One region of the Pseudomonas sp. BNK-30 genome, then DNA from elsewhere that is predicted to be linked to it. Evidence: riboswitches for the same ligand, from Rfam matches in the RefSeq annotation. Region 1 holds a riboswitch; each other region holds the start of a gene.

The links. Region 1 has a riboswitch for cobalamin ahead of cobO (cob(I)yrinic acid a,c-diamide adenosyltransferase). Riboswitches for the same ligand answer to the same signal wherever they lie in the genome.
Region 2: it holds a riboswitch for cobalamin, as region 1 does, so the genes downstream of both, ACMGGN_RS08530 (CbtB domain-containing protein) here and cobO (cob(I)yrinic acid a,c-diamide adenosyltransferase) in region 1, are expected to answer to the same signal.
Region 3: it holds a riboswitch for cobalamin, as region 1 does, so the genes downstream of both, ACMGGN_RS12450 (ABC transporter substrate-binding protein) here and cobO (cob(I)yrinic acid a,c-diamide adenosyltransferase) in region 1, are expected to answer to the same signal.

The regions. Positions count from the first base shown of each region.
Region 1 is NZ_CP179904.1:3,378,948-3,384,375, forward strand. It holds gene cobD (threonine-phosphate decarboxylase CobD) at 1-356, opposite strand, end outside; gene cbiB (adenosylcobinamide-phosphate synthase CbiB) at 349-1,257, opposite strand; gene bluB (5,6-dimethylbenzimidazole synthase) at 1,254-1,904, opposite strand; gene ACMGGN_RS15730 (cobyrinate a,c-diamide synthase) at 1,901-3,196, opposite strand; gene cobO (cob(I)yrinic acid a,c-diamide adenosyltransferase) at 3,193-3,804, opposite strand; cobalamin riboswitch at 3,923-4,143, opposite strand; gene ACMGGN_RS15740 (C40 family peptidase) at 4,269-4,802, opposite strand; gene ACMGGN_RS15745 (C40 family peptidase) at 4,939-5,428, opposite strand, start outside.
Region 2 is NZ_CP179904.1:1,828,762-1,834,189, forward strand. It holds gene ACMGGN_RS08510 (DUF1272 domain-containing protein) at 133-375, opposite strand; gene cobM (precorrin-4 C(11)-methyltransferase) at 442-1,194, opposite strand; gene ACMGGN_RS08520 (cobalamin biosynthesis protein) at 1,227-1,619, opposite strand; gene ACMGGN_RS08525 (CbtA family protein) at 1,637-2,347, opposite strand; gene ACMGGN_RS08530 (CbtB domain-containing protein) at 2,357-2,542, opposite strand; cobalamin riboswitch at 2,651-2,876, opposite strand; gene ACMGGN_RS08535 (hypothetical protein) at 3,552-3,866, shown strand; cobalamin riboswitch at 3,922-4,132, shown strand; gene cobW (cobalamin biosynthesis protein CobW) at 4,231-5,298, shown strand; gene cobN (cobaltochelatase subunit CobN) at 5,302-5,428, shown strand, end outside.
Region 3 is NZ_CP179904.1:2,651,031-2,656,458, reverse strand. It holds gene ACMGGN_RS12460 (ABC transporter ATP-binding protein) at 1-720, opposite strand, end outside; gene ACMGGN_RS12455 (FecCD family ABC transporter permease) at 717-1,733, opposite strand; gene ACMGGN_RS12450 (ABC transporter substrate-binding protein) at 1,733-2,743, opposite strand; cobalamin riboswitch at 2,854-3,052, opposite strand; gene ACMGGN_RS12445 (DUF1624 domain-containing protein) at 3,081-4,247, opposite strand; gene ACMGGN_RS12440 (ABC transporter ATP-binding protein) at 4,669-5,428, opposite strand, start outside.

The sequences.
Region 1 (5,428 bases):
TCGACCTGGCTTTCATCCAGCTCGATCAGCTGATGCCCGGCCCGTTGCCAGGCCTGCGGATGCTCGGCATAACACGGCGACAGCACCCCCACGCGACCGCTCGGGCGCAGATGCGGCAGGGCCTGGATCGCTGCTTGCGAGCCCGCTACCGGCAGCAACTGGCCAACACCGTAATACTGGCGGGCCGCCTCTTCGAGGCCGTCTTCGGTCTCGGGCAGTCGCGCCCAGGCGTGCGCCGGGATCGCCGGCACAGGATAAGCCCACGGCGCAATACCGCTGGACAGGTCGAGCCAGGCCTCCCGTGCAATCCCGTATTGCCGTACTGCCCTGAGCAGTCGGCCGCCATGTTCAAGCATTGCAGTAGGCTCCCACGCAGATCACCAGCAACCACAACCACACGCCACGCTGTACCAGGGCCCAGCCGCGCTCGATGGCACCGGCATCGGCCATCGGCCCTTCGCCCAGGCGCGGGCGCTCGTGCAGCTCGCCGTGATACACCGCCGGGCCACCGAGTTCGACACCCAGCGCACCGGCACCGGCCGCCATCACCGGCCCGGCGTTGGGGCTGTCCCACAACGGGCCCTGCTTGCGCCAGCAGGCCAGGGCCAGGCGGGTCTTGCCGAGCAAGGCGTAGGTCAATGCCACCAGCCTTGCGGGAATATAGTTGAGTACATCGTCGATGCGCGCCGCGCACCACCCGAAGCGTTCAAAACGTTCATTGCGGTAGCCCCACATGGCATCCAGCGTATTGCTCAAGCGGTACAGGACCACGCCCGGCGCACCGGCCACGATGAACCAGAACAGCGCGGCGAACACTGCATCGCTGCCGTTCTCCAGCACCGATTCGGTTGCGGCCCTGGCCACGGCCGGCTCATCGAGTTCGCGGGTCTCGCGGCTGACCAGGTAACCGACGCGGCGCCTGGCCTCCTCCAGATCACCCTGGCGCAAGGCACTGGCCACCGGCAGCACATGCTCGCCAAGGCTGCGCAGGCCCAGCGCGCAATACAGCGCCAGCACGTCAACCAGCCAGCCAATGCCGGGCAGCCAGGAGAGGATCAGCGCCACCAGGGTCAAGGGCACCACTGCCAGGAACCAGGCACTCACGCCGTGGCTGCGCCAACCGCGCCCGCCGGCATTCAGGCGCTGCTCCAGGCTCGACGCCAGGTTACCGAAGGCCACCAGCGGATGGCGCCGCTGCGGCTCGCCGAACAACGCATCCAGGGCCACGCCGGCCACGGTCAGCAAGGCGACGCTCATGGGCGCTCCCCCCATTGGTTTTCATACAACATGTCGCTCAAGGGCCGTTCTTCGGCCCAGTTTTCCATCACCAGCATGGGTGCCGGATAGAATTCGGTGACAGGCCCCAGGCACAGCACCGCCACCGGTTTGGCGCCGGCTGGCATCCCCAGCAGCGCGGCCAGTGCCTGTGGGTCGAACAGCGAGACCCAGCCCAGCCCCAGCCCTTCGACGCGGGCCGCCAGCCACAGGTTCTGAATGGCGCAGGCGAGCGAGGCGAGGTCCATTTCCGGCAAAGTCCGCCGGCCGAAAATGTGTGGCTCGCGGTTGTCCATCAACGCCGCCACCCACACTTCGGCGCAGTCGTTGATGCCTTCTACCTTGAGCTTCATGAATGCGTCGGTGCGCTCGCCCAAGGCGTGGGCCGTGCGCACCCGCTCCTGCTCCACCAGCGCCTGGATACGCCCGCGCAGCTCACCCTGGGTGATGCGAATGAAACGCCAAGGCTGCATCAGGCCAACGCTGGGGGCCTGGTGCGCGGCAGCGAGCAGGCGGCCGAGCACTTCAGGCGCAACGCTGCCGCCGGCGAAGTGGCGCATGTCGCGGCGCTCGCCGATTGCCCGGTAGACGGCCGCGCGTTCGGCATCACTGAAGGCGTGCTCGCTCATGGCCGCAACAGCGCCGCCGCCGCCTCAGGGTTGGAGGGAAAATAGAAGTGCACATAGGATGCCGTGAGCCGACCAAGGCGATAGACCGCCTCGTTGCCGCGCCCGCCGTTGGGGCTCTGGCCGCGGGCGATGGGCTGCAGTTCGGTGCTGGTCAGCGAGTGGTGGTAGGTGTGGCCGCGCAGGGTGCCTTCGGGCAGTTCCACAGCCTGCAGGGCCAGCGCCGCCAGGCGTTTCTGCATGGTCGCCTCGCCGGGCAGCAGGCCAAGCAATGCGGCACGCTCGCCGGCCACATCGGTCAGGGCATCGAGCAGGTAAAGCATGCCACCGCACTCGGCCAGCAACGGCTTGCCTGCGCCGTGGTGCGCACGGATCGCGGCGCACATCGGTGCGTTGGCGGCCAGCGCATGGTGATGCAGCTCAGGGTAGCCGCCCGGCAGGTACAGGCTGTCCACGGCGGGCAGCTCGCGGTCGTGCAGCGGCGAGAAGAACGCCAGCTGTGCGCCCAGGTTGCGCAGCAGGTCGAGGTTGGCGCCGTAGGTGAAGGCAAACGCTTCGTCCCGGGCAATGCCAATGCGCACACCCGCCAGCGTGGCGCTGCACGTCGGTACGTCCGGTGCGGCGAATGCCACCGGCGGCGGCAATGCGGCATCGCAGCTGCTGCCCAGTGCTTGGGCGGCAGCGTCCAGGCGCGCATCCAGGTCATTCAGCTCGCTGGCCTGAACCAACCCCAGGTGGCGGCTGGGCAGCTCGATACCGCGCTCGCGCGACAGCCCGCCGTACCAGCGCAGGCCTTCGGTCAGGCTACCTTCGAGCAACTGCGCGTGGCGCAGGCTGCCGACACGGTTGGCGAGCACGCCAGCGAACGGCAGGTCGGCCTGGTAGCGCGCCAGCCCCAGGGCCAGTGCGCCAAAGGTCTGGGCCATGGCCGTACCATCGATCACGGCAAGAACCGGCACGCCGAAGTGGCGCGCCAGGTCGGCACTGGATGGGGTGCCGTCGAACAGGCCCATGACGCCCTCGATCAGGATGAGGTCGGCCTCACCCGCCGCTTCCCACAGCAGGCGCCGGCTTTCCTGCGCACCGATCATCCACAGGTCGAGCTGGTACACCGGCGCCCCACTGGCACGCTCAAGGATCATCGGGTCGAGAAAATCAGGCCCGCATTTGAACACACGGACCTTGCGCCCCAGGTTGCGGTGCAGGCGGGCCAGGGCCGCAGTCACGGTGGTCTTGCCCTGGCCAGATGCCGGTGCTGCGATCAGAACGGCTGGGCAGTGGCGCGTCTGACTCACAGTTCGACGCCCTTCTGCGCGCGGATACCGGCCTGGAAGGCATGCTTGAGCATACCCATCTCGGTGACGGTGTCGGCCAGCTCGACCATTTCGGGCTTGGCCGCGCGGCCGGTGACGATCACATGCTGCATGGGGGGGCGCGCCTGGATATCGCCAAGCACCTGATCGAGGTCAAGGTAGCCGTGCTTGAGGGCGATGTTCAGCTCGTCGAGCACCACGAACTGGATGCTCGGGTCCTGCAGCAGCTGGCGCGAAACCGCCCAGGCTGCCTCAGCGGCGGCAATGTCGCGCTGGCGGTCCTGGGTTTCCCAGGTAAAGCCTTCGCCCATCACGTGGTAGCGCACCTGCTCGGGGAAGCGCCGGAAGAACAGCTCCTCGCCGGTGCTGTTGCGGCCCTTGATGAACTGCACCACACCACACTGCATGCCATGGCCCAGGGCGCGTGCGAGCATGCCGAACGCCGAGCTGCTCTTGCCCTTGCCATTGCCGGTCAGCACCAGCAGCAGGCCGCACTCGTTAGGGGAATTGGCGATGCGCTCGTCGATGATCGCCTTCTTGCGCTGCATACGCGCCAGATGACGTTCGTCGCGTTCGGTGGTTTCGCTCATGGGGGTCTCCGCAGGCTGTCGCCCCGCAAAATACGGCGACAGGTCGATAGGCGGGCAGACGGAGAACGCGCAGGAGCCGTGGCCAGATGCCACGGTGCACCGCGCATCACCCTCCGTGATGCCGTTGGCAGTGACAGGCCGGTCTCCGGGCTCGTGAGCGGGCGTTGGCCCGGGCCTGCGCGCCTTCCCGGATACTGGTATCCAGTGGCCGTGCGCGGCTTTTGACTCACCTACCGTTGCGGGGGCAGCGCCGGACTCGCACCTTGCAGGCGCACACCGGCTTCCCAGTTTCACCCTGCCCAGACGAGCTGGCAGGGCACCTGAAACACGCGCGAAGGTTAGAGTGTTGCACCGGGAGCGTCAATCGAAGGGCGGGGATTTCGCTTGAGGGTTCAGGCGCTCTTGATAGGGAGCGCGGCCCGCGCGGCGCGCATCGGCCACCTTGCGAGTGGCCGGCTTCGCCATCAGGGGTTCTGTGCCAGGTGCCCCTGGGTAATCACCCGTTTTGCCTGCAGGTAGGCTTTGGACCAGTAGCTGTTGGACAGGTAGTCCAGGCGCACGGTGCCACCGGTGGACGGAGCATGCACGAACCGCCCTTCGCCCACGTAGATGCCGGCGTGGCTCACCTGCGAGCCACCGCTGGTCGCGAAGAACACCAGGTCGCCCGATTGCAGTGAGTGAACGTCTACGGTCGGCGCACGCATGACGATCATTTCTCGCGTGGAGCGAGGCAGGCTGATGCCCGCCGCGTCCCGGTAGACGTAGTTGATCAAGCCACTGCAATCGAAACCGGAGTCGGGAGTGTTGCCGCCCCAACGATACGGCGTACCCACCAGGCCGATTGCGCGGATCAGCACGTCGTTGGCAACCGGGGACGCTATGGGTTGGCTGTACGGGACCTGTGGCTGTACCACAGGCGCCGGTGCCGGGGCACGGCCGGAGCAGGCGGCAAGCAATGCCACCAGGGAAAGGAATGCGAAGCGCGCCATCATCACCATGGCCAGAACATCCTGTCTGAGATCGCTGGGCTGCAACCGAAAAGTGTTGAGAATTTAGATTAGACGCATTCTGTAAATGCGCACGGCGACGAGCTTTTCAAGCTTCGTCGCCGCGGCAGGGTACATCATTTTGATATCAGTTGCGTGCGATATTGCTCGCTGGCGCCATGGCCAAGGCGCGCTTGGCTTCGATGAAGGTCTTGCTCCAGTAGCGATCACCGAGGTTGTCGATGCGCACACCACCGCTGCGGCGGCTGCTGGAATGAATGAACTGGTTGTCGCCCAAGTAGATGCCGGCATGGCTGACACGGCCACGGCCATTGGTGCTGAAGAACAGCAGATCACCTGGCTTGAGCTTGTTGCGGGCAACTTTGGGCGCATCGACCTTGATCATTTCGCGGGTCGAGCGCGGCAGGTTCATGCCGGCCTCTTCGCGGAACAGATAGCCGATGAAACCGCTGCAATCGAAACCGGACGCCTGCGAGGTCCCACCGAAGCGGTAACGGGTACCGATCAGGGACATGCCGCGCTCCAGGATGCTGTCGGCCAATACTGGCAACTGATAAGGCTTGCTGTTGCTGGAGAACGCCTGAAGGTCATCTTCAGTGGCCAGCTCTTGCTGCTCG
Region 2 (5,428 bases), 1.6 Mb from region 1:
CCGGTTCCTTGGTAATGGCGAGTATAGATCTGTTGAGTTAGGGGGACGACTTTGTTGAAAAATCCTACAAAATCGTCTGAGTACAAGCATCGCCAGGGTATTTTTTCGCCGATGCTTGTGGCTGCAAGTTGTTCAAGCACAGCGGGCGTGGGGCTTGAGCACGCGCTCAGTGGCAGGTGGGTTGTTGCTCAAGGCCGTACCAACCCGGGTGGGGCGTGCGACCAATTGACCTGAGCAGTTGGGGCAGCGGCCATTGAAGTGGGTTTCAGCACAGCTTTTGCAGAATGTGCATTCGAACGAGCAGATCAGCGCGTCAGGGCTGTCGCCCGGCAGATCGCTATTGCAGCATTCGCAATTGGGGCGTAGTTCCAGCATGGGCGCGACTCCGGTCCGCGGGATGGAGCCTGGAGTCTGCTACGGTCTGTATCAGCTTGGCAATGTTCAACTGCCCCGGCGATAAAGGTGCGCATGCCCGGCGCGGTACAGGGCTGACTCGGCGAACGGAGCATCGCCCAGTACGTGCCCGACGAGAATCAGCGCGGTGCGACGAAAACCCTTCGCGGCTGCCTTCTCGACGATATCCTCGAGGGTGCCCCGTGCCCAGTCCTGATCGGGCCAAGTGGCGCGGTGAACAACGGCCACCGGGCAGCCTGCGCCGTAATGGGGGACAAGCTCATCGACGATTCGAGCCAGGTGTTTCACGCCGAGGTGGATCGCCAAGGTGCAACCATGACGCGCCAGGTCGCCCAGTTGCTCGCCTGCTGGCATGGGTGAGCTGTCCCCGTAGCGGGTTAGAATGACCGTCTGCGCCACCTCAGGCAGCGTCAGCTCGCAGCCCAGCAACGCGGCACTGGCAGCGGTAGCGGTTACACCCGGAATGATCTGGTAATCGATACCCAGCTCGCGCAGATGGCGGATCTGCTCGCCGATTGCGCCGTACAAGCTGGGATCGCCACTGTGAACACGGGCGACATCCTGGCCTTTTTCATGGGCCGCGTGCATGGCCTCCACGATTTGCTCCAGGTGCAGTTCCGCGCTGTTTATCACGGTCTCGGCCTGGTGCCCGTCGAGCACTGCCGCGGGCACCAGGGAGCCGGCGTAGATGATCACTGGGCACTGACGGATCAGGCGTTGCCCTTTGACCGTGATCAATTCCGGGTCGCCGGGGCCGGCGCCGATGAAGTAGACCGTCATGGAAAATCCTTGCAGGTGAATGGGTGGGGCAATTATCCGCCGCAGGCAAGGGCCAGGGTAGCGGCGCCGAGCGTTTGCCGCGTCACCACAAGCGTGGCGTTGCCGCGTTCATGATGGGCCATTGCCAGGGCTGCGCTCTCCGCGACGCCCCAGCAACCGCTGTGGGCGAATGCCACCGCAGAGCGATGGCTCAGTTGTGGCTCGTAAGCCTGTAGTTGCGAGGCGTCGAACACCAGCAGGGGCAAATTGTGACGTTCGGCGAGTTGTCGCAGGCCAGGTTCGTCGGCTTTCGACGTGATGCTGGCGATGCCGCGCAACGCCGACAGCGTCAGCCCGTGGCCATGAAGTGCCTGGTGCAGCAGATCGTCCAGGACCTCAACCGGGCAGCCCCGGCGGCAACCAAAGCCGGCGTAAAGCGCCGGCAGCGGGTGGTGGCTTGCCATCAAGCCTGGCTGGAACGGCGGTACAGCCAGGCGCTGAGTAGGCCCAGAGCCAGCCAGAAGGCAGCGTTGGTTGCCCACGAAGCGATCTTGAACTGTGTTTCCAGGGCTTCTGGGGCCAGGCTTTCATGGACTTCGGGTTGCGGAGCGCCGATCAAATGCGGCACTACCAGCAATACTGCCCCGAGGGCCTTGAGCAGCCAATGACGAGCGAACACCAGCAATGCAAGCCCCAGCGCGGTGGCGGCGGCGGTGCCAATCCACCAGTTCTGGCGCTGGCCGAGGTCTGCGGCTGCGGTGCCTGGCAGCTCTGGCGGCAGGCCCAAGGTGGGTGCCAGGCAGAACACGGCGAACCCGGCCAAGCCCCATAATGCGCCGGTGGTGACGCGGTTGGGCTCACGCAGGCTGTACAGCGCGGCAAGGATCAGGGCGAAGCCGACGGCTACGACGAGGTTGCCACCGGTGGTGGCGAGGATGCGCTGCCAGCCGTCCTCCGGTGACCAGGCATCGGCACTGTGTTCGTGCGCCGCAGCATGTTCATGCCCAACGGTTGCCTGGATATCGTGGCTGTGGTGCTCGGTGGTGGGGGCTGCCGATTCATAGGTTTCCGCCTCAAGAATCAGCGGTGCGACCCAGAAGCTTTGCAGCAGGGTCAACAACAAGGCTGCGAGCAGCCCGCTGAACCCGGCGGTGCGGGCAATGCGCTTGATCATGGGGCGGTCTCAGTGGCAAGGGAACGCGGCGCTGTGGCGGGTGTCGTGGGCAGCGTTGTGCACGGCTTCGATGTGTGAGAAGCCGGCAAAGTAGATCAGGCACAGGCCCAACAGGCTGGCAGCGGCGGCGATGACCACGCGCTGGCTGAGGGTGACGGGGGTGGCGATACCGTGTTTGGCGCTGGTGACGGGCATGACGCGTTCCTCTGCTTTGTAGGGCATTGTGCCGATTGAGCAACAGGCAAGCGCGGCAACCCCGGGCTTGAATGGCCCAGGGAAATGCGACAGCGCCCGCCCACCGCGGGGTGTTGATGAACGCCAGGCCGGTCTCCGGGCTTGCGAGGAGGAGCAGGGCTCCTGGTAAAGCGTCACCTTCCCATGCCGTACGATGTGGCACAGTGGTTTAGACGCTTCGCTCGCTTACCGTTGCGGGGGCAGCACCGGGATTGTCCGGCCCTGATCGAGGGCCTGCGACGCACCGGTTTCCCGTTTCACCCCCAGAGGGGGCACCTGAACGCAAGGTGCAAGGAGAGCACGGGGCAGGGTTTGCGTCAATCGTAGGTCACGATTTGCTTGCCGTTGCCGTTGCCGTTGCCGTTGCCGTTGTTTGCTTTTGCTTTTGCTTTTCAGAGCGCGGTAGTACAGGCACCGCAGATTGCGACTTCAGGAGGCCGAGCGCAGGTCTTGCGAAGGGAGGTGACGGGCATGGATGCCCGTCAAGCGCTGCGGCCCATGGATGGGCCGTCAGCGCGGTCCTCCCGGGAGCAAGGCCGGAGCGAGGGAACCCCGGAGCGAAGCGTAGGGGCCGGATGATGGGAGCAGGCGGTTTTTGGTTCCTTTTTGCCAAGACAAAAAGGGACCCGCCGTAAGGGCGGAAAGGTGAGTGAGCGCCGCCACGGCAAATAGATATTCACGCTAGCTGAAAGCCAGAAGCCAGAAGCCAGAAGCCAGAAGCCAGAAGCCAGAAGCTCATGCGAGGGCTTTGATTCATGCGGGCATATCCATTTGCGGTGGCGGCGCTCACTCACCTTTCCGCCCTTACGGCGGGTCACTTTTTGGCAAACGCCCCAAAAAGTAACCAAAAAAGGCTGGCTCCTATCATCCGGCCCCTACGCTACGCTCCGGGGTTCCCTCGCTCCGGCCTTGCTCCCGGGAGGACCGCGCTGACGGCCCATCCATGGGCCGCAGCGCTTGACGGGCATCCATGCCCGTCACCTCCCTTCGCAAGACCTGCGCTCGGCCTCCTGAAGTCGCGATCTGTGGTGCCTGTACTTGCGCGCTAGAAAAGCAACAGCAACAGCAACAGCAAGAGCAACAGCAAGAGCAACAGCAAGAGCAACAGCAAGAGCAACAGCAAGAGCAACAGCAAGAGCAACAGCAAGAGCAACAGCAAGAGCAACAGCAAGAGCAACAGCAAGAGCAACAGCAAGAGCAACAGCAAGAGCAACAGCAAGAGCAACAGCAACAGCAACAGCAACAGCAACAGCAACAGCAACAGCAACAGCAAGAGCAGGGTTAATTGGAGAGGGGCGTGGGTGGTGCACGCCAACAGTTGACCACCTGCCACCCCCCGCGTAGCCTTGCCGCTTCGAGGTTCTTCGGCCAGGCCGAAGCTAAGACGGGAACGCGGTACAAGCCGCGGCTGCCCCCGCAACTGTAAGCACCGGTAACGGATCGACATAGCCACTGCGCCCAAGCGCGGGAAGGCGTCATCCCGCCAGCCCCGTGATCGAAAGGGCCGCAACGGTGCAAGCCAGGAGACCTGCCTCGCAACGTTTTCGACTATCAACCGGGCGGGGTGATCCGGTGGCGAACGAGCCCGGCCGACCTGGCCGCGGCTTTCGTCCCGCATGCCCGCGCCATCCTGCCAAGGGCAACGCGACATGAAAACACTGGCCAAACTCCCCGTCACCATCGTCACCGGCTTCCTCGGCTCGGGCAAAACCACCTTGCTCCGGCACATGCTCGACAACGCACAAGGCCGACGCATCGCAGTCATCGTCAATGAGTTCGGCGAACTCGGCATCGATGGTGAAATCCTCAAGCAGTGCAGCATCGGCTGCACCGAAGAAGAGGCCAGCGGCCGCGTCTACGAACTGGCCAATGGCTGCCTCTGCTGCACCGTGCAAGAAGAATTCTTCCCGGTCATGCGTGAACTGGTGGCGCGCCGTGGCGACCTCGACCACATCCTCATCGAAACCAGCGGCCTCGCACTGCCAAAACCGCTCGTGCAAGCCTTCCAGTGGCCGGAAATCCGCAACGCCTGCACCGTCGACGCGGTTATCACCGTGGTCGACAGCCCAGCTGTCGCCGCCGGTACCTTCGCCGCCTACCCGGACCAGGTCGACGCCCAACGCAAGCTCGACCCCAACCTGGACCATGAGTCGCCGCTGCACGAATTGTTCGCCGATCAACTGGCCAGTGCCGATCTGGTGGTACTGAACAAAGCTGACCTGATCGACGCCGAAGGCCTGGCCAAAGTGCGCGCCGAAGTGGCCGAAGAATTGCCGCCTGCGGTCAAGGTGATCGAGGCCAGCAGCGGCCGCCTGCCGCTGAACGTGCTGCTGGGCGTCGGGGCAGAGTCCGAGGCGCACATTGATGGGCGCCGCACTCACCATGATTCGCATCACGACGGTGAAGGCCACGATGATCACGATCACGATGCCTTCGACTCCATCTCCATCGACCTGCCAGAGGCCGACGAAGCGCTGCTGCTCGATGCCCTGACCCAACTGGTGGTGGAGTTCGGCATCCTCCGCGCCAAGGGCTTCGCGGCCATTCCCGGTAAGCCGATGCGCCTGCTGGTGCAGGGTGTAGGCACCCGTTTCGACAAGCACTTCGACCGCGCCTGGCGTGCCGATGAGCCGCGCATCACCCGCCTGGTGCTGATCGGCCAAGACCTTGATGCCGCGCACCTGCAAGCGCGTCTGCGCCAGGCACTGGGCGCCTGACCCATGCACCTGCTGCGGACCCAGCCCGGCGGCTTCGTGCCGGACGACAGCATCGCCGACCTCGGCCAGACACCCGCCGAGCTGGTGATCCTCTGCAGCGGCGACTCGCATTTGGCGTTGCTCGCCGAAA
Region 3 (5,428 bases), 730 kb from region 1:
GAAGGTGCTCAGCAAACGCTCGGGGGTCAGTACCTCCAGCGGCTTGCCGAGGGCCACCAGACGGCCGTGTTCGAGCACCGCCACGCGGTCGCAGGTCAGCGCCTGGTTCAGGTCGTGCAGGGCCACCAGGGTGGTTACCGGCAGCGCCTGTACCTGTTGCAATAGGCTCAGCTGGTGCTGGATGTCGAGGTGGTTGGTCGGCTCATCGAGCAGCAATACCTGCGGGCGCTGGGCAAGAGCGCGGGCAATGTGTACGCGCTGGCGTTCGCCACCGGACAGCGAGCTCCAGATGCGCGTGCGCAGGTGCGAGGCATCGAGGTCGGCCAGGGCCTGCTCGACGACCGCGCGATCCTCCTGGGAAAACGGCGCCAGGGCGGACAACCAAGGGGTACGCCCTAGCGCCACGGCGTCGAACACGCTGATGGCGTCGAGGGTGTCGGCCTGTTGCTCGACCAGCGCCAGGGCCTGGGCGATGCGCCTGCGCGGCAGGCGCGCAAGCGGCTCGCCGAGCAATTGCACGCTGCCGCTATGCGGCGTGCGCAGCCCGGCCAGCAGTTTGAGCAGGGAGGATTTGCCGGAGCCATTCGGGCCAACGATACCAAGGGTTTCACCTGCGGCGATCGTCAGGTTGATATCGCGCAGCACGGGGGTGCCCGACAGTTGCAAACCCAAGCCCTGGCAGGCGAGCGGGGCGACCTTTGGGGGTGTCATGGCCGTCATGCGCGCCCCCTGCGGCTGACCAGGATCAACGCAAACACAGGTGCGCCGATCAGCGCTGTGACCACGCCCACTGGAATCACCTGGCCGGGGATCAGCGTGCGTGAAAGCATGTCCGCAGCGATCAGGAACAGCGCACCGCCCAGGGCGCTGGCCGGCAGCAGGCGGCTGTGGCCTGGGCCGAGCATCAGGCGCAGGGCATGCGGGATGACCAGCCCGACAAAACCGATGGCGCCGACGATGGACACCATCACCGCCGTCACCAGCGCCGCGCAACTGATCAGCAGCAACTGGCTGCGCCGCACTGCAATGCCCAGCGACGCCGCCGAATCGGTACCGAAGGTGAAAGCGTCCAGTGTGCGCCGGTGCCACAGGCACACCACCAGCCCGAACAGCGCCACCGGCAGCGCCAGCCATACTGACGGCCAGCGCACGCCACTGAGGTTGCCCAGCAGCCAGAACAGGATGCCGCGAGCCTGTTCGGCCGTGGCCGATTTGGTGATCAGAAACGCCGTCAGGGCGTTGAACAGTTGCGAGCCGGCAATCCCTGCCAGGATCACTTGGGCGTTGTTGCTGCTCGGGCCGGCTGCGCGGGCCAGCACCAGGACCAGGGCGAAGGCCGCGACGGCGCCGACAAAGGCGCCGCCCGACATGCTCAGGGCAACACTGCCCAGGCCCAGCAGGCCTACCAGCACGGCGCCGGTCGAAGCCCCGGCCGACAGGCCCAGCAAATAGGGTTCGGCCAGCGGGTTGCGCAGCAGCGCCTGCAGGATCACCCCACAGGTCGCCAGCCCTGCGCCACAGGCTGCGGCGACCAGCGTGCGGGTCAGGCGGTAGTTCCAGACGATACCGGCGTCGATCGGGTCGACCGGGTAACCGGCCTGCCACAGGTGGTTGGCCAGTACCTGGTACACCACGCTGGGTGACACGGTGGTCTCGCCAATGGCGGTGCCGGCAAGCAGCGCGCCGAGCAGGGCAACCAGGGCCAGGGCGCAGCAGGGCAGCTTACGGTTCATCACGGCGCCGCTTTACCGCTGGCGAAGGCTGCCGACAGGGTCTGCAGGCCCCGGAACAGGCGGATACCGGCCTGCATGGCATCGGCGTCGAGGATGATGATGCGGTTGTTCTTCACGGCATCCATGTGCTGGGTTACCGGGTCGCTGCGCAGGAATTCGAGCTTCTTCTGGTAGTCGTCGGCCGGAAAGCGGCGGCGATCCATGCGGGCGATGATCAGCCACGTAGGGTTGGCCTTGGCGATGGTTTCCCAGCCCACCGTGGGCCACTCTTCGGTGGACTCGACCACGTTGCGTACACCCAGGGTGCGCAGCATGAAGTCCGCCACGCCCTGGCGGCCCGCAACGTAGGGGTCGATGTCGAGGTCGGCGCTGGAGAACCAGAACAGTGCCGAAGTCTGGCTCAGGTCTTTGCCGGCCAGTTGTTGCCTGGCGCTGTCCAGGCGCGCCTTGAGGTCGCTGTTCAGTGCCGCGCCGCGGTCCTGGACGTCGAAGATTTCCGCCAGCTGGCTGACGCTCTTGTAGATGCTCTGGACCTGAAACGCCTGTAGTCGCGTGCCATCGGCCCCCACCAGGTTGTCCTTGCCTTCGCAGTCTGAGGGCAGCAGATAGGTGGGGACCTTCAGTTCGTTGAACTGCTCACGGGTCGCGACCACGCCCTGGGCGCCGACCATCCACTCGAACTGCACCGCCACCAACTCTGGTCGCTTGCCCACCACTGCTTCGAAGCTCGGGTCGTTGTCGGCCAGGCGCGGCACCTTGTCGTTCTGCGCCTTGTATTCGGGCAAGACGTTGTTGAACCACAGCGATGTGCCGGCCAGTTTGTCGCCCAACCCCAGCGCGTAGAGGATTTCGGTGCCGGCCTGGCCGATGGTGACTGCGCGCTCGGGGGCGTGGGTGAAGGTCTGCGGCATGCCGCAGTTGTCCACGGTCAGCGGGTAGTGCGTGGCGGCGGCCTGGGCAGCGCCGGTGAGGCTCAAGCCGGCGAGCAGGGTGGCGAAACGGGACAGCATGCGGGGCGATCTCCTATCGGACAGTTCACGGAAGGAACGCACGGACAGGCATCGCCGCGCCCCTGCAGGCGACAGGGGCAACTCTGATGGCCAATCCCGGACACCCCGCCGGTTGGTGAATGTAAGCCGGCAGGTCTCCTGACTGGTGCGTCATCACCCGGCTCCGGCCTTCCCGGATCGGCTGATCCAGTGGCATCGATGGAGCGGGCTCGGCACCTACAGTTGCGGGGGCAGTTCCGTTTGGCGCGCCTGGGCGGCCTGGGATTCCCTATTATTTCCGTGGTGGAAACCGGCGGCCCGCATGGTAGACCATCAGGCAGCCGGTGAAAACGCTAAATCAGAAGTACTTGAGCCAGGTGATGTCGCGTCGGCGCGCCTTGAGCCTGGCGAACCAGCGCACCGGCAGGTACAGCGCCATGGCCAGCAGCACAGCACCCAGCCACACCGCGCCAATGCCGTCAAAACCGAAGTAGTCGCCGTGATTGCGGCCGAACAGGGCGACGCTGGCCAGGTACATCAGTTTCAACACGTACAGGTGCAGCAGATAGAAGAACATCGGTGCCGCGCCAAACACCGCCAGGGCACCGATCCAGCGGGCTTGCCCTGCGCGCTCAAAGGCGCGCAGCAACAGCAGGCCGCAGCCCAGGGTCAGGGCCAGGAACAACAACGAAGGCGGGTATTTGGTGATGTTGAAGAAACTCATCACGGTCTGGGTAAGCGTCGGGTAGCCGCTCCACGGCGCTTCGCCGTAGCCATTGAGCATGCGCAGCGCCATGAAGCCGAGCAGGGCGATGACCCCTGCCAGCAGCAGGCGGTACTGACGCTGGCCGGCATCGCTGCCACGGGCGAACCAAGGGCCCAGGCCATAGCCCAAGGCAATGACGCCGATCCACGGCAGTACCGGGTAGGAGGTGCGCAGGCGCAGGCTTTCAGAGAGCTCCAGCCAGCCACGGTCATGCAGGATCGCCCACGGCACATGCATCGCCGACTCAGCGCCAAAGTGCAGGCTGTCGAGCAGGTTGTGCCCGGCGATGATCACTGCGCCCAGCACAACCAGCGCCGGGCGCGGCAGCCATACCAGCAGCGACAGGGCGATCATGCTGACCCCGATGGCCCAGATCACCTGCAGGTAGATGACACTGGGCGGCAGCTGGAAGGTCCAGGCGAAATTCACCAGGGTGAACTCCAGCACTACCAGGAACAGGCCGCGCTTGAACAGGAACGCCGAGACATCGCTGCGGCCCTGATACTTCTCGCCGTACAGCCACGCTGACAGGCCAGTGAGCAGTACGAACACTGGTGCACATAGGTGGGCCAGGGTGCGGCTGAAGAACAGGGACGGGTCGGTGGCGTCGATGCTCATCGGGTCGCTGACTTGGCGGTGCAGGAAAAATGTCTCGCGGACGTGGTCGAGCAGCATGAACAGGATCACCAGGCCGCGCAGGGCATCGATGCTCTGCAGGCGTTGGGTGAGCTGAGTGGGGGTGGCGGCGGCACTTGTCATGGAGGGGTCGCAGGCAGGAATGGATGTCAAATGAAACGTTATCTTATAACTATTTCATTTGTGCCGGGTAGTGGTTTTTGCAGTGGCGGTTCAGCCGTCATCGCCGGCAAGCCAGCTCCTACTGGGTTTGCGCTGAGCTCGAGAGCAGCGGGGTCCCTGTGTGGCCGGCTTGCCGGCGATGAGGCCGATACAGTCAGCTCAAATCTGAAGCTGTAAGCCACCGTCGCCAAGTGCGACTGCGGCACGCAGTCGCCTCCAGGTACAAACACCACGGGCTTGAGAGGGCAGCGCCGGACTTGTCGTGGCCCCCGACGCACCGGCTCCCGTTTCACCCCGCGCGCGGCGGCGCAGGATGCCTGAAACTGGCGCGCGTATGACTATTGGGCGGGATGCGCGTCAATCATTTACCTGCTGCTGATGCTCAGTGCGCGCCGGCCGACTTGCTCAGGTCGCTTTGCGCCCATTCGGTGTAGATGCAGGCATCTGCAACCGCCCAGCGGACCTTCACGGTGTCTCCGGGCTGCATGGACATACCCGCAGCCGACAGTGCTTTCACGGTCAGTTCAGTACCGCCCGGGGTCATTACATGGCAGGTCTGGCTTTCGCCGAGGAACAGCACCTCGCCGACCTTGGCAAGCACTTCGTTCCAGCCCGCGGGCAACGGCTCGCGTGCAGCCTGGTCGGCGGTGAGTGCCAGGGCCTTTTCCGGGCGTACCATGATCAGCGCATCCTGGCCCGCCGCCAGGCCAGGCGTCAGGCGGATCGCTACTGGCTGGCCTTCGAAACTGCCGGCACCGTTGCTGCTGGCCGTGATGCGCAGGAAGTTGGAGTTGCCCAGGAACGAGGCGACAAAGGCGTTGGGCGGGTTCTGGTAGAGGTCATAGCCGGTGCCCAGGCCGACGATCTTGCCGTGGCTGAAGATGGCGATGCGCTGGGACAGGCGCATGGCTTCTTCCTGGTCGTGGGTGACGTAGACGATGGTGATGCCCAGCCGGCGGTGCAACTGGCGCAGTTCATCCTGCAGGTCTTCGCGCAGTTTCTTGTCCAGCGCGCCGAGTGGCTCGTCCATCAGCAGGATGCGTGGTTCGTACACCAGGGCGCGGGCAATCGCCACACGCTGTTGCTGGCCGCCCGACATCTGCGAGGGTTTGCGATGGGCGAACGCCTCCAGTTGTACCAGC